DNA from 4 places in the Oceanispirochaeta sp. M1 genome. Region 1 is predicted to be linked to each of the others. Evidence: riboswitches for the same ligand, from Rfam matches in the RefSeq annotation. Region 1 holds a riboswitch; each other region holds the start of a gene.
The links. A riboswitch is a leader RNA that binds a small molecule or an ion and turns the genes downstream of it on or off. The one in region 1 is predicted to bind cobalamin.
Positions count from the first base shown of each region.

Region 2: linked by a shared signal. The riboswitch ahead of DV872_RS11995 (hypothetical protein) and the one ahead of DV872_RS18285 (corrinoid protein) in region 1 are both predicted to bind cobalamin.
Region 3: linked by a shared signal. The riboswitch ahead of DV872_RS09785 (ABC transporter substrate-binding protein) and the one ahead of DV872_RS18285 (corrinoid protein) in region 1 are both predicted to bind cobalamin.
Region 4: linked by a shared signal. The riboswitch ahead of DV872_RS03015 (sirohydrochlorin cobaltochelatase) and the one ahead of DV872_RS18285 (corrinoid protein) in region 1 are both predicted to bind cobalamin.

Region 1 covers NZ_QQPQ01000029.1:5,000-8,332, reverse strand. The annotation lists gene DV872_RS18295 (ASKHA domain-containing protein) at 1-198, shown strand, start outside; gene DV872_RS18290 (PocR ligand-binding domain-containing protein) at 218-1,531, shown strand; cobalamin riboswitch at 1,624-1,806, shown strand; gene DV872_RS18285 (corrinoid protein) at 1,916-2,551, shown strand; gene DV872_RS18280 (aldose epimerase family protein) at 2,690-3,333, shown strand, end outside.
Region 2 covers NZ_QQPQ01000014.1:95,243-98,575, reverse strand. The annotation lists gene DV872_RS12005 (DUF1007 family protein) at 1-65, opposite strand, end outside; gene DV872_RS12000 (NUDIX hydrolase) at 133-684, opposite strand; cobalamin riboswitch at 825-1,017, shown strand; gene DV872_RS11995 (hypothetical protein) at 1,131-1,625, shown strand; gene DV872_RS11990 (hypothetical protein) at 1,626-2,567, shown strand; gene DV872_RS11985 (TonB-dependent siderophore receptor) at 2,610-3,333, shown strand, end outside.
Region 3 covers NZ_QQPQ01000011.1:102,663-105,995, forward strand. The annotation lists gene DV872_RS09775 (ABC transporter ATP-binding protein) at 1-256, opposite strand, end outside; gene DV872_RS09780 (iron ABC transporter permease) at 258-1,280, opposite strand; gene DV872_RS09785 (ABC transporter substrate-binding protein) at 1,277-2,203, opposite strand; cobalamin riboswitch at 2,251-2,435, opposite strand; gene DV872_RS09790 (DUF1576 domain-containing protein) at 2,613-3,333, shown strand, end outside.
Region 4 covers NZ_QQPQ01000003.1:184,085-187,417, forward strand. The annotation lists gene DV872_RS03010 (ABC transporter substrate-binding protein) at 1-866, opposite strand, end outside; gene DV872_RS03015 (sirohydrochlorin cobaltochelatase) at 954-1,832, opposite strand; cobalamin riboswitch at 1,935-2,137, opposite strand; gene DV872_RS03020 (cob(I)yrinic acid a,c-diamide adenosyltransferase) at 2,309-2,842, shown strand; gene DV872_RS03025 (cobyrinate a,c-diamide synthase) at 2,832-3,333, shown strand, end outside.

The sequences.
Region 1 (3,333 bases):
CTCCCGGAAGGACTCCGGGGTAAAATCAGTTCAGTGGGAAACTCCTGCGGCGGCGGTGTTATCCGCTGTGCTGTCAATCAGGATGAACTCAAAAAGACAGAAGATATCCGCAGACATTGCGAGTATATAGAATTATCGTCCAATCAGGGATTTCAGGAAGAATATATGATGAGCATGTATTTTCCCGAATTTGATTAATGGTCTATACTATTCTGATATGAACGGCAAAGCTATAAATTATATATCTCCATTCTATGAAAAAGCTCTGGCAATTGCCGATGTCTATAAAAAGGCAACAGGCATTGAGTGTTTTGTAATAAACAGCAAAGGCTACCGTATGAGTATGGAGGGCGCCAAAGAAGCAATATGCCCCTTCTGCAACTCTCTCAATGAGATCTGCAATAATAAAGCGGACTGCCGTCAGGCCCATCTTTACGGCGGCTATCAGGCGGAACGTTTCGGCGGCAGTTATATCTATTTCTGCCCTATCAATATGCTTCACTGGGCCTCTCCCCTTATGGAAGAGGGAATAATGACCGGTGCTCTAATCGCAGGCCCTGCTCTTATTATTGATTCAGAGGAACTTATAGAAGAACTGAACCAGAAGTTTGATCCAGAGTCTGTCCGCAAGGCAAATCTTAAAGAGAAAGTCCGTGAAATACCCAAACTGAGCACAGAGCAGGCAAAGGCCCTGTCAGAAATGCTCCTTATTACTGCTTCTCATCTTATTGAAGGAGACCATTCTCAGCTCACTTCCAAGAAAGAGAATATGGATCAGCAGGCCCAGATCTCTGAGTACATTCAGTACATTAAGGAGATGGAGACCAAGGATACCGAATTCGCACAATACCCCATTGAGAAGGAACGGGAGCTTCTGCATCTGATTCAGACAGGAGACTCCAAAGAAGCCAGATCAGTTCTTAACGAAATACTCGGTGCCGTTTTCTTCTCCTCAGGTGGAAAATTCGATGTAGTGAAAGCCAGGGTTCTTGAACTTCTGGTACTCCTGTCCAGAGCCGCTGTGGAAGGCGGTGCGGATGCAGAACAGATATTCGGTATGAACTACCAGTACCTGAGTGAAATAAATAATTACAACTCTGTAGAAGGCCTTGCCGGCTGGCTGGCCCGTGTTATTGTCCGCTTCTCCGACCTGGTCTTCGACCTGCGGGATGTTAAACATGCGGATGCCATCTATCAGACTATTCAGTACATTAATAAAAATTATGCCGAAAAGGTGACTCTGGATGAAGTTGCATCCGCTGTCTACCTGAGCCCAGCCTACTTCAGTAAAATCTTCAAAGAAGAGATGAAGTGCAACTTCAATAACTATCTGAATCAGGTTCGTATCAACAAGAGCAAAAATCTCCTAATGAACAGTAAATTTTCTCTTGTAGAAATCGCCGGTATGGTGGGTTATGAAGATCAGAGCTATTTTACAAAGGTATTTAAGAAGATGGCCGGACTCTCTCCGGGTAAATACCGTGAAAAGCGCGGAAAGATTGATCTTGAGACCCAGGAAATCCACAGCTGACAAACAATTACTAGTATTTTTATATGGATTATTTTTTATCTATTATTCCTATTTTTTACCAAAAATAGCTAATTTTCTCCAATACGGCTGGCTCAGGTCATAGCATACTGAAGCTCGTTCAGAGGGAAGGAAGTGAGGTGAAAATCCTCCACGATCCCGTCACTGTGAGCAGGGACAAACCTGAATCATGCCACTGGCAGCAGATTGCTGACCGGGAAGGCTCAGGGGAGATTGAACTGCAAGTCAGGATACTTCTTATGAACCGGTCTACAGGGCGTCACCGCTCAGCCGTATGCCGCATTTCGCACTTCGTGGATTAAGTCGAATGTCTCAAACAATTTACTTAATATAGAGTCTGAAACAGGGCTCTACCAAGGAGAAACAATGGTTAATCTAGAACAGATTTCTGATTTGATGCAGAAAGGTAAGGCAAAAGAAGTAGCGGAACTTTGTAAGGAAGCACTGGAAGCAGGAATTGCTGCACAGACAGTCCTCGATGACGCCCTTCTGTCTGCCATGAATATCGTAGGTGTTAAATTCAAAAACAATCAGGTTTTCGTACCTGAAGTACTTATTGCAGCAAGAGCAATGAATGCAGGACTGGTAATTCTCAAGCCCGAACTGGAAGCCGGTGGATCAAAAGCTGCTGGAAAAGCCGTTCTGGGAACCGTTAAGGGAGACCTTCACGACATCGGTAAAAATCTTGTTAAAATAATGCTCGAAGGAAAGGGTCTGGAAGTAATTGACCTGGGAACAGATGTATCCCCCGAAAAGTATGTTGAAACAGCAAAGGCAGAAGGAGCAAATATCATTGCCCTTTCCGCTCTTCTGACAACAACTATGACTCAGATGGAAAATGTTGTTAAGGCTGCTGTAGATGCAGGTATCAGAGATGATATCACTATCATGATCGGTGGTGCACCTGTAACACAGTCTTTCTGTGATTCAATCGGTGCCGATATCTATACACCTGATGCGGCAACTGCTGCTGAAAAAGCCTTTGAGATCTGTACACAATAATCTGTTGGCTTAAAGATATATTTTGATTACAATAAAACTCCGGAATCATCCGGAGTTTTTTTTATTATAAGGCCCTTAGGTCTCAGAGAATTAAACATCAGGACGCTAATAGAGTTCTGATAGTGTAAGGAGAACCATATGAAAGTCACTAAAGAAGTATTCGGAACACTACCTGACGGCAGCACAGCCGATATATATACACTGACAGGTGAAAACGACCTCACAGTAAGGGTCACAAGCTTCGGTGGAATCATCACTTCAATCCGCTGCCCCGACAGGAACGGAAAAGTTGAAGAAATCAACCTGGGATTCGAGACTCTGGACGAATATGTAAACACCCGCAATTACTTCGGTGCCGCCATCGGCCGCGTTGGTAACAGAATTGCCAATGGAAAGTTTTCTCTAGATGGTTCTGAATACACACTAAAACAAAATAATGGAACCAACTGCCTTCACGGTGGTATGACAGATACATTCGATAGGAAGAACTGGAATGTAACCCCCTTTGAAAGAAAAGGGGCCATAGGACTGATCCTGAACTCCTTCAGCCCCGATGGGGAAGAGGGATTCCCTGGAAACCTGAGTACCACCATGACCTATACCCTGAGCTCAATGGGTGAGCTTATTTTCGACTATAAGGCTGTCACAGACAAGGCGACCCCTGTTAACCTTACAAACCACAGCTACTTCAACTTAAGGGGTCTGGAGAACGGGAATGTTCTGGATCATCAGGTTCAACTGGACTGCCCCTGGTACCTGCCTGTTGATGAGAAACAGATTCC
Region 2 (3,333 bases), on a different contig from region 1:
ATATGGGGATGAGCAGTCAGCAGCTGTGCCGCGCAAAAAAAGATGAACAATAGAAGACTTTTCATTTGGTGCATGTTAGATACATACACCAAAGGCTGACTCATAGACAAGGGGTTCCTATTTATATTCGCTTCAAAAAACTTCCGGACATTTTTTTACCATCCTCATAACAGAAGGGCCGTCATTCAAGGTCCTGATATCTTCAATTATCATCCACTTCAGATCTTTGGACTCAGAGCTTATCTGCAGAGCTTCATCAGAATCCGCCTCTATCAGAAAGCGGAGATCAAAATGAAAATGCTCCTCGAGACCCTTACGCTCAGGAATCAGATGTGCATCAATATCATATAAATCAGAAGAAAGAAGTCTGACAGATTTCAGACCCGACTCTTCAGAGGCTTCCCTGATAGCGGCAGTAAAAACAGTCTCACCCTCTTCAATATGACCGCCAAGCTGCAGCCATAGGTCCAACTTGGCATGATGGGTCAGGAGAGCCATATCCCTATTATGATTAATGATCCAGGCGGATGCTGTGAAGTGTCCAATTTCCTGAGCTCTTGTAAGGGAATCACCCTCAGCCAGGAAAGCCCTGAACAAATTTACAGAAGCCAGCTCTTCTGGAAAATCGGCGCTGTATTTATTCAGTAGAGAATCAATGGAGGCATTATTTTGCAGTTCAATCATAATGAGATTTTAATACAAACAGGCTATTTATCAAACTCAAGGCAATAATCAATTGAACCATATGGCGTAAACCTTTATTTGTAATCAGGATTATGCCTTCCAGGGTTGTCTTAAATAAAATTATACAAAAGATTGTCCGATTTTTTATATATGATATTACTGATCAAGTCTTTAATTAAACAAGCAATATTTCAGAGGAAGTAAGGTGAAAAGCCTTCACGGACCCGCCACTGTAAGGGAGCAACGCTGACTGCAAAACCACTGGTTAACACCGGGAAGGGCAGTACAGCAGGCCCCGAGTCAGGAAACTCTGGTACTGCATAATATTTTATTTCAGGCTTCGTGGAATAAGCCGGGATATATGCTCCAGGACAAATTGTTTTAATAATAGAACTTTGATCTTTATGCTATTCCTGTCTTTTTTTCCGGCCGCTAAGGAAGGAAAAATGAAAAAAAATCTTGGTAAACTGGCTCTTCTCTTTATGGTTCTCTTTGTTGTTGCAGGCTTCATGTCTTGTGGTAATGATCTGGTTGATGAACCCCTGGCAATTATCGGTAATTGGGACATAGGTTACGGCAGTACACTAACTGTTACAGCTACAAAGTTCACAAACACAAGTTTCGATGACTCTGTATTTTTCTCTTATGATATTGTTGTTATTGATAACGATGACTGGAATGCATCAGAGAGCGGTGAAGGCAGCTACGGTTTTATTGTAGTTAAGTGTACCACCCCTTCAATTTACACCCCTGAAGCAAAAGATAAATTCATGGTAGTCCGCTGGCAGAATCTTGAAAGCGGAGAGACAAGTACAATGGAATTCGCTGAAGGTTCCGACTACCCGGCAAATACATACTTTGATACTTATAATGAGGCAATGAGCGGTGCCACAGGAGCTGCCGGCTTCTTTGGATATTTCTCAACAGCAACTCAGCTCTAAGTGATAAGATTCTTTTATAGAGCAGTCCTGGCAGCAGGGCTGTTTTTATCCATACTCAGCTGCGGTTCAAATGACGGACCTACCTCACCCTACACTCCGGAAACAAATGACGAAGATTTAAAATCATGGCAGGAAGTCCTGTCTGAAGATCCATCATATCCTGACAATGTTTACCTGACAGCGTTTATTGAATGGTCACCCGGAGTCGTAGGTTCCTCCCGGCAAAACGGAGAATATACTGACAGCGAAGGACGCCCATTAGTACAATTCACACAGGATGCCCTTGGTCCTCCTGAAGGATCAGGTTCAAACACCAGCGGAGATGGAAGCAGCTGTCCCCTGGGAATAAACGGATGGGGGATATGGCAATTCGATCCCGGCTATGTCATCAAAGATGGCTCGGGTGATGATTTTATAACCTTTACCAAAACATTTGCCTGGGGCAGTACAGCCGATGGTCTCTGCTGCGAGCTTGCCTTTGTGGAAGTTTCAGAAGATGGAACAACCTGGTATAAACCGGCTTTTGAAACTTATGATATAAATCCTCACCCGGACACAAGTAATGAGAACTATGTTTACAGAAATGTATCAGGACTCCATGGCAATGAACCTTCCTGGGCCAATTTTAGAAAAGACATTCAGGCAGAAGAATTGACTATGGTGGATGGAGTTGAGAAGTGGGTAGAGATTAACGGCAAAAAAATCAGCAGATATTTCTCATCAGATGATGAAAATTTGGGCGGTGTCCGTTTTGATCTCTCAGACTTTGTACTCACAACAGATTCCACTGTCTCATGGCCTTCTGAGGGAGAGATGAGATATCTCAAAATCATAGATGATGAGAACATCCTCGATGGCCAGGACTATGCCAAGGACTGGAGCCTGGGAGCTAATTTAATGGCAGCCATGGGAATCAACACAGCCCCTGCCGGAGGTAGCTGACAGGTGATACTCAATGGCAGATTAAAAAATATATTTATTATATTGATCCTCATACATACTCATACTACTGCGCTCTTCTCCGAAGACATAATCGTAATAGAAGAAGAGAAAACAGAAACCGATAATGAAGCCGGGCAGAAAACAAGTATTGAAAGAGAATTATGGGAACGCCGTGGTGCCAGAACTGTAGCTGAGGCCATAAATCTTTCTCCCGGAGTCACCATAACCCGATCCGGTACGACACTTGAACCTGCGGCTGTAAGTATCAGAGGTTCAAATGGGAAACAGGTTCTGATTCTTGTTAACGGGATTCCCCAGAACAACGGAAAGGGAGATCCCGTAAACCTCAATTCTTATTCTCTGACCAATATTGAAAAAATAGAAGTTATCAGAGGTGGTAACTCTGCGGTCTATGGCGAGGGGGCCATGGCTGGTGTAATCAACATTGTGACGAAAGACGAACCGGCCTATGTCCCGGAAGCTGAGCTGTTCCTCTCTGCAGGAGCCTTTCAGACCTGGAGAGGAGGCGGACGGGTCTTTGGTCCCTTAAGCCGGAGTGGTTCCCTGAGAGGCTCTCTTGCAGCCGAAGGAAGATACACAGGCGGGGAGTATGATTATCCCGGTTCTGAAGGAGATCTTGTCCGGACCAACAGCAAAGGCTGGGCAGCAAACGGACGCAGCGGTCTGGAATGGAATCCCGGCGGCTCTGAAGAGCATCTCCTCTCTTTGGACGGAAGCCTCTATTTCAGCGAAAGAGGAGTCCCGG
Region 3 (3,333 bases), on a different contig from region 1:
TCTGGGGAACAAGGCCTACAAGGGCTGCCCTGCGTGAATCCTTTAATGAGAACAGGTCCTTTCCCTGGACAAGAATGGTTCCCTGTTTTGGTTTAAGCCTAGCTCTGAGGATTGAGAAGAACGTCGTTTTACCCGACCCGTTGGGTCCCAGTATGACAGTCAGTTCTCCCGGCTGTATATCGATAGAGGGGAGGTCCAGATAAAAACTCCCGCCATATGTGAACTTCAGGTTCTGTACTGATACAGATGAATCCATTTTACATCACCTTCCCTGAGTTACGGCGTAGAAGATAGAGGAAAAAAGGGCCCCCTGTCAGAGCCGTAACTACACCTACAGGAATTTCTGCGGGCGCTATGATTGTTCTTGCCAGAAGGTCGGAAAGGATCATCAGAATGGCCCCTCCCATTATGGAAAGAAATGTGAGATTCCTGTGTCCGGGACCGGAGATCAGCCTCATAAAATGAGGGACAAGAAGTCCTGCAAAACCGATAATTCCACAATTGGAGACTATTACTGCTGTTATCAGGCAGCTTACAAGCAGAAGCTGCAGTGACACCCGTTCAGGATTGATCCCCAGAGAGTGGGCTTCCTCATGACCAAGACTCAAAAGATCCAGTTCTCCGTGTCTGAAGATAATAAACAGGGATGATGGAATCAGGACTATCAGCAGGAGTATCACCTTTGTCATATGTGCAGATGAAAAACTTCCCAGGGTCCAGAAAACAATACGTTCAACTTTTTCCCTGTTCAGCATCATCATAATTGAGACTCCCGCCTGGGCTATGGAACTGAAGGCCACACCTGCCAGCAGGAGGGAGCTGATATTGTTCCCGTTCCGTGAGGCCAGGGAAAGGATAAGAAATACGGATAAAAGACTGCCCAGAAAGGCCGCAGCCGTAAGTCCCAGGGATGATATGAAAAATGCTGGAAGACCTATCATCATATAAAGAGACGCACCCAGTGAGGCTCCCGATGCTACACCCAGCAGATAGGGTTCTGCCATGGGATTTCTGAAGATTGCCTGAAAGACAAGTCCCGAGAGGGATAGTCCCGCCCCTGCAAGGGCTGCCATTAAGACACGGGGAACCCGAATTTGCATCAGGATTATCTCCTGCCCCTCATTCAGTCCACTTTTTCCGCCGCTGAACAGATATCTGATCAGACCGGAAAAGGGGAGGGATACGGCACCGATGGATGACGCAAGTATAAGAAGAGTGATAAGCAGAAAAAATAATGTTATCCCGGGAATCCGGGACGCACTTTTCTCAGGATTGATCAAGGGATGAGATCCATGATTCTATGGATCTGTTCAAGAGCATCTATCTGTCTCGGTCCCTGTCGTACCAGAATATTTTCATCAATTTCAAAAACACGGCCGTTTTGAGCCGCTGCAAGATCTTTATAGACGGGAAGGGTGAGAAATTCATCTTTCATTCCCCTGTTTACAAGAATAAGCTGCGGTTGTTTGGCAACAAGGAGTTCCTTGGAATAAGACCAACCCTCCTGATCCTCCGCAATATTGGAGCCGCCGGACATACTCAAAAGTTCGCTGATAAAGGTATTCCCACCGGAAGTCCAGTCTCCACCGTCTCCGAAGCCCAGGGCATAATAACAGCTGGGGTTTTTATCCATTGCGGCGACTGAAGCTTCCAGTGCGGCTCTTCTGTTATGGATATCATCCAAGAGTGCTTTACCTTCAGTTTCTGCATCCAGGAGCTGTGCGCAGCCGCTGATGACCTCTTCCATCCCCTCAAAACTCTCTTCTCCATAAATCAAGGCACTGGGAATTGAGTAGGATTCAAGTTTTTTAAGAACTTCAGGGTCAACATGGGTGGAACCGATAACAAGATCGGGATTAAGGGACACTATTGTCTCGAGACTGGGGTCCTGAAGACCGCCTACTGAGCTGATCATAGATACTTCAGCCGGGTAGTCACAGAAATCAGTACGTCCCACAAGGAGCTGCTCTCTGCCGAGGGCATAGATTGTTTCTGTGATATTAGGACCTAGAGAAATTATACGCAGAGGCCTTGATTCAAGCTCAATGGTAATTCCTCTGGAATCTGTAAAACTGAATGTCCGGGCAGACTCATCGGCGGGAGCCCCTTGTTCCTGACTGCCTGAGGCAAACAGGGGTACTGTGAATAGGGACAATAGGAAAATAAAAAGAATAGAAACTATGGAATTGATTTTTCGACCCATATGTAATCTCCTCGTTACATCATCAGGCCTGCGACAGCCCGATGCATTGGATTTATTCATTCCTTTTCAGGTTTTCTGACTCACAAATCATCAAAATCGGCCGGCCTTCCCGGTTTCCCAGTGACCTTTATCTGGCAGATTTCTCCCTGTTTACAGCGGCGGGACCGTGGAGGATTCTCACCTCTCTTCCCTTGAGTCCGGAATGTTGGGTGAAATTATACTATTTAACCATCCATTTTACTATGGGGAAATCAGTGGATTTTTGTGACTTTTTTACTGATGATCAGGAGTCGAAAAGCATTGACAGCAGAGAGGAAGCTAATAGAATATAAAATGAGTCTGCATTTAAAAGGAGAACACCCTCTTGGGATTCAGTAAAACTAATATAATATCGAATTTTCTGATAATTATGATTCTGCTGTTTATAATCACGGCCTTCGCCGTAGACGGCAGCGGAGCAATCAAAGGGTTCTGGACAATTCAGCTCCACCCCGGGCGGCTGATAAATGATTTCTTTGCGGTTGTCGGGATAGGGGGGACTCTCCTCAATTCTGCTGCCGTCGGCCTGGTGGCCATGATTCTCATCTACATAACGGGAGTCAGTTTTTCAGGCCCCACATTTGCAGCGGTATTCACCATCATGGGTTTCGGACTCTTTGGTAAGACACCCCTGAATATTCTCCCCATCATACTGGGAGTCTATCTCTCCGCCCGTCTTGTGGGAAAAGGACTGCGGGATTACTTGATCATCGCCCTTTTCGGGACGGCCCTGGGTCCACTGGTTTCTGTTGTGTTTCTGGAAACCGGGCTGCCTCTCTGGCAGGGGCTTATTCTGGGAGTACTCAGTGGAACAGCCGCTGGATTTATTCTTCCCGCACTGGCTGTGGCCATGCTGCATATGCATCAGGGATACAGTCTTTACAATATGGGGCTGACCTGTGGATTCCTCGCACTCTTTGCAGCATCTTTCTTAAAGGCTGCAGGACTTCCCTTCGAAAAGGCCCTTGCCTGGCACAGTGAAAATATCCTGCTTCTGCAGCTGATAATACCGATCCTCTCTCTTATGCTCATAGGATCAGGTATTTTCTTCTCCGGGAAAAAAGCCTTCAAGAGCTTTGTCCTAATTCAGA
Region 4 (3,333 bases), on a different contig from region 1:
TTATTGACCACTGCATTGACTCTGCCTATCCCTGTTCTGTTAACAAGTAAATCAAGCATGACCTGCATATCTTCAACAGATCCATCACCGCTCATTCTTCTGATTATTACATCTGGATTCTGTTCCAGTACATATTCTATGGATAGGTGAGGAGAACTGACCGGTTCATCGGCAGCGATATTGATTCCACCTGCGGCTGCCAGGGGGATATGATTCCCACTCCTGGCAGAGACCGATGAGTAAGGTTTTCTATTCTCATAAAAGACCCTTACTCCGCTGTTTTGAGCTGCCTGTGCCCGGGCTACAATATCTGTTATTTTCTTTTCTCTTGTTATCATGTCATCAACCATGCGCTTTGCCTGTACAGAACTTCCTGTCAGCGCTCCTACATTCAGAATCGTATGTTCAAATGCCCTGGGGTCACTTGTTTTAAAGATTGCAACAGGAATACCCAGAGAACGGAATTTATTAAAAGCGGTTTCAGGCATCATGTTATCTGCCAGAATCAGATCCGGATGTTTTTCAAGAATCAATTCAATATTAGGACGAGAAGAATTTTCAGCAACAACATAGATATCTTTCAGATAAGAGGGAAATGTTGAGTTACTGTCTCTTCCAACAATTGAATCTCCCTTGCCCAGGGCGGCAAGAAGTACAGAAAGACCCGAATTGGTACAGATGATCCTGTCTGTACCGGCGGGTAGGGGAACCTGATTACCCATGGAGTCTTCGATATATACAGTCTCAGGAATCTCTTTCTCTACTTCTATATCATTTACAGTATCTTTTACTCCCATTGCAGCCGCAGGAAAAATTATGATCATGCTGAGGCATATTAGAATCAATTGTTTTAGTACTTTGGTCATTTTCTTTCCTCCGGATCAGCAATAAAGCTGATTAAGCATCCACCGATTTATCGGGAGATGCTGCACTTCTCTAGGGTATAAAAGAAATCAGAACTGGCTGAGTATTCTTTTGGTGTTACCAATATAGATTTCCTGAATTGCAGGATTACTGGCCATACCGTCTGCGGCACTGGCTTCCATTCCGAGTATGGTTTTCCATGAATCTTCTTCATCACCCATAACATCATTGGTAATATGGTCCCCGTAGGTCAGCATCAAAGGTATGAATTTCACTTTCTTTGCTCCGCTGGCTTCAACCTGCAGAATAAGTTCATCACCGAAAAGGGGAGATCCTTCAACTGTTGCCACGCGTACATGATCATAGTTCTGAGACAGGTAATCATCCATCTGAATCAGCTCGGAATTGAACTCGGGATGATGATCATTTCCATGTGCAGAAAGGATGGTGAACGTATCGGAATCTCCGAATTCACCGGAAAGAGCGCTTGCGGTGTTCTGTATGTCTTCGGGATTGAAGAACAGTGAGTGTCCGTATTTCACATTCAGACCTTCAGTTCTTGTGTTAATAACTTCTCTATATTCAGCTCCTACCATAACCATAACGGTCTGAACTGCCACATCCCTGATATTGTTCTCTCTGAACATATCCATGGCTTCATCCATGGTGTAAAAACTTGCTTCCCGTGCAAAAATAGTGGTTTGACCGGCTTTTCTAAGTTTTTTGACAATAAATGAGGCGGTAAAGGCCCAGTAGATGTCATTGTCAGGGAACGCTTGTCTGTAAGCTGTATCCAGATCTTCAAGGTTGTTCTGCCCGGATTCATAGCTGCTGCCGAAGGCGGCAAGAAGAATCGCAGGCTTGTCCTGAGACTTTGCTGAATCTGATTTGACTCCGGCGGTGCCGGCACAGGAAACAATTGACAACAAAACTGCTGCCGCCAAAAGTGTGTTAAGTGATTTTTTCATTCTAAGCTCCTGAAAATTAAATTAGGAACTTCGAAGTCGGGGGTAGGGGAATGGATCAGATTCCGTACTACTCTTTCCTCGAAGAGCCGATACGACGAAACTAATTGTTTCATCCTCCAATGCAGGTCTCCTGACTTACAGGTCAATGTTTTTTGCCTTCCCGGATAAATATTTCTTTACCCAGTGACTTTCAAATAAAAACACACCCCTGATTACAGTGACGGGATCGCTCCGGATTCTAACCGGATTCCCATTTAAGCCAAGTTCCTTGCGGAACATACAGCACATCAGATTTGAACCAATCTTACAGCAGCTGCTGATAAACGATCAATAGATAATTTTTCACAATTTTTGTAATTTCTAATGATTATTTGATTTATTATTGACAATTTCGGACGCAAGTCTTCAGTATAGAGCCCTGATAACAAAGAAATTTTATCTACTGAACACATCAGGATTTTATAGGAGAGCGGGGAATGGAAGCTTATGTACAGGTCTATACGGGAGACGGTAAGGGTAAGACTACCGCATCTCTCGGCCTCACTCTCAGGGCACTGGGTGCGGGATATTCAGTGTTTTTCGGCCAATTCCTCAAAAACGGTGATTACAGTGAAATAAAAATGCTCAGGAAGATGAAGACTGTTCTGGAAGAGGGACAGATTCTTGAACTTGAACAGTATGGAGAACCCCGCTTTATCAAGCAGAAGCCGAGACAGGAAGATATTGAATCTGCTTTGAAGGGCTGGGAATCTATAAAAAAAGCACTTCATTCAGGCATATATGATCTTGTCATTGCAGAAGAGATAAATGTTGCACTCCATCTTGGAATGATCCCTCTCGAAGAAGTCCTTGAAGAGATAAAAAATAAAGAGTGTTCTGTCGAGTTTGTTCTCACAGGACGCTATGCTCATGATGATATCTGTGAAGCCGCAGATCTGGTAAGTGAGATACAGGAAGTCAAACATTATTATCAGGCCGGTGTGACCGCAAGAGTCGGAATTGAAAAATAAAACTGACTCTCCCCCGGCTACGATGAAGGGATTCATGGTCGCCGGCACTCACAGCGGCTGCGGTAAAAGTACTGTTGCCATGGGGCTGAACCGTCTGCTCAGCAGGCAGGGTTACAGGCTTCAGCCATGGAAGTGCGGACCAGATTATATCGACCCCGGATTTCACAGTATTGCAGCCGGACGAAATTGTCGAAACCTTGATACCAGGTTAATGAATATCAATGTGATTAAAGAGCTTTTTTCATATCATGGAGGATCTTCAGATTTCTCTTTGGTGGAAGGAGTTATGGGGTATTATGATGGTGACTCCGGACGCTTTATTGAAGGCAGCTCCTACCATCTTTCCAAGGTCCTTGGACTGCCTGTTTTTCTGGTTCTGGATGTACGTGCCATGGCACAGAGCGCAGGGGCTCTGGCAGCAGGTTTCAGCACATATAGGGATGATGCTCCCATCGCCGGATTTATACTTAACAGAACAGGATCAGAACGTC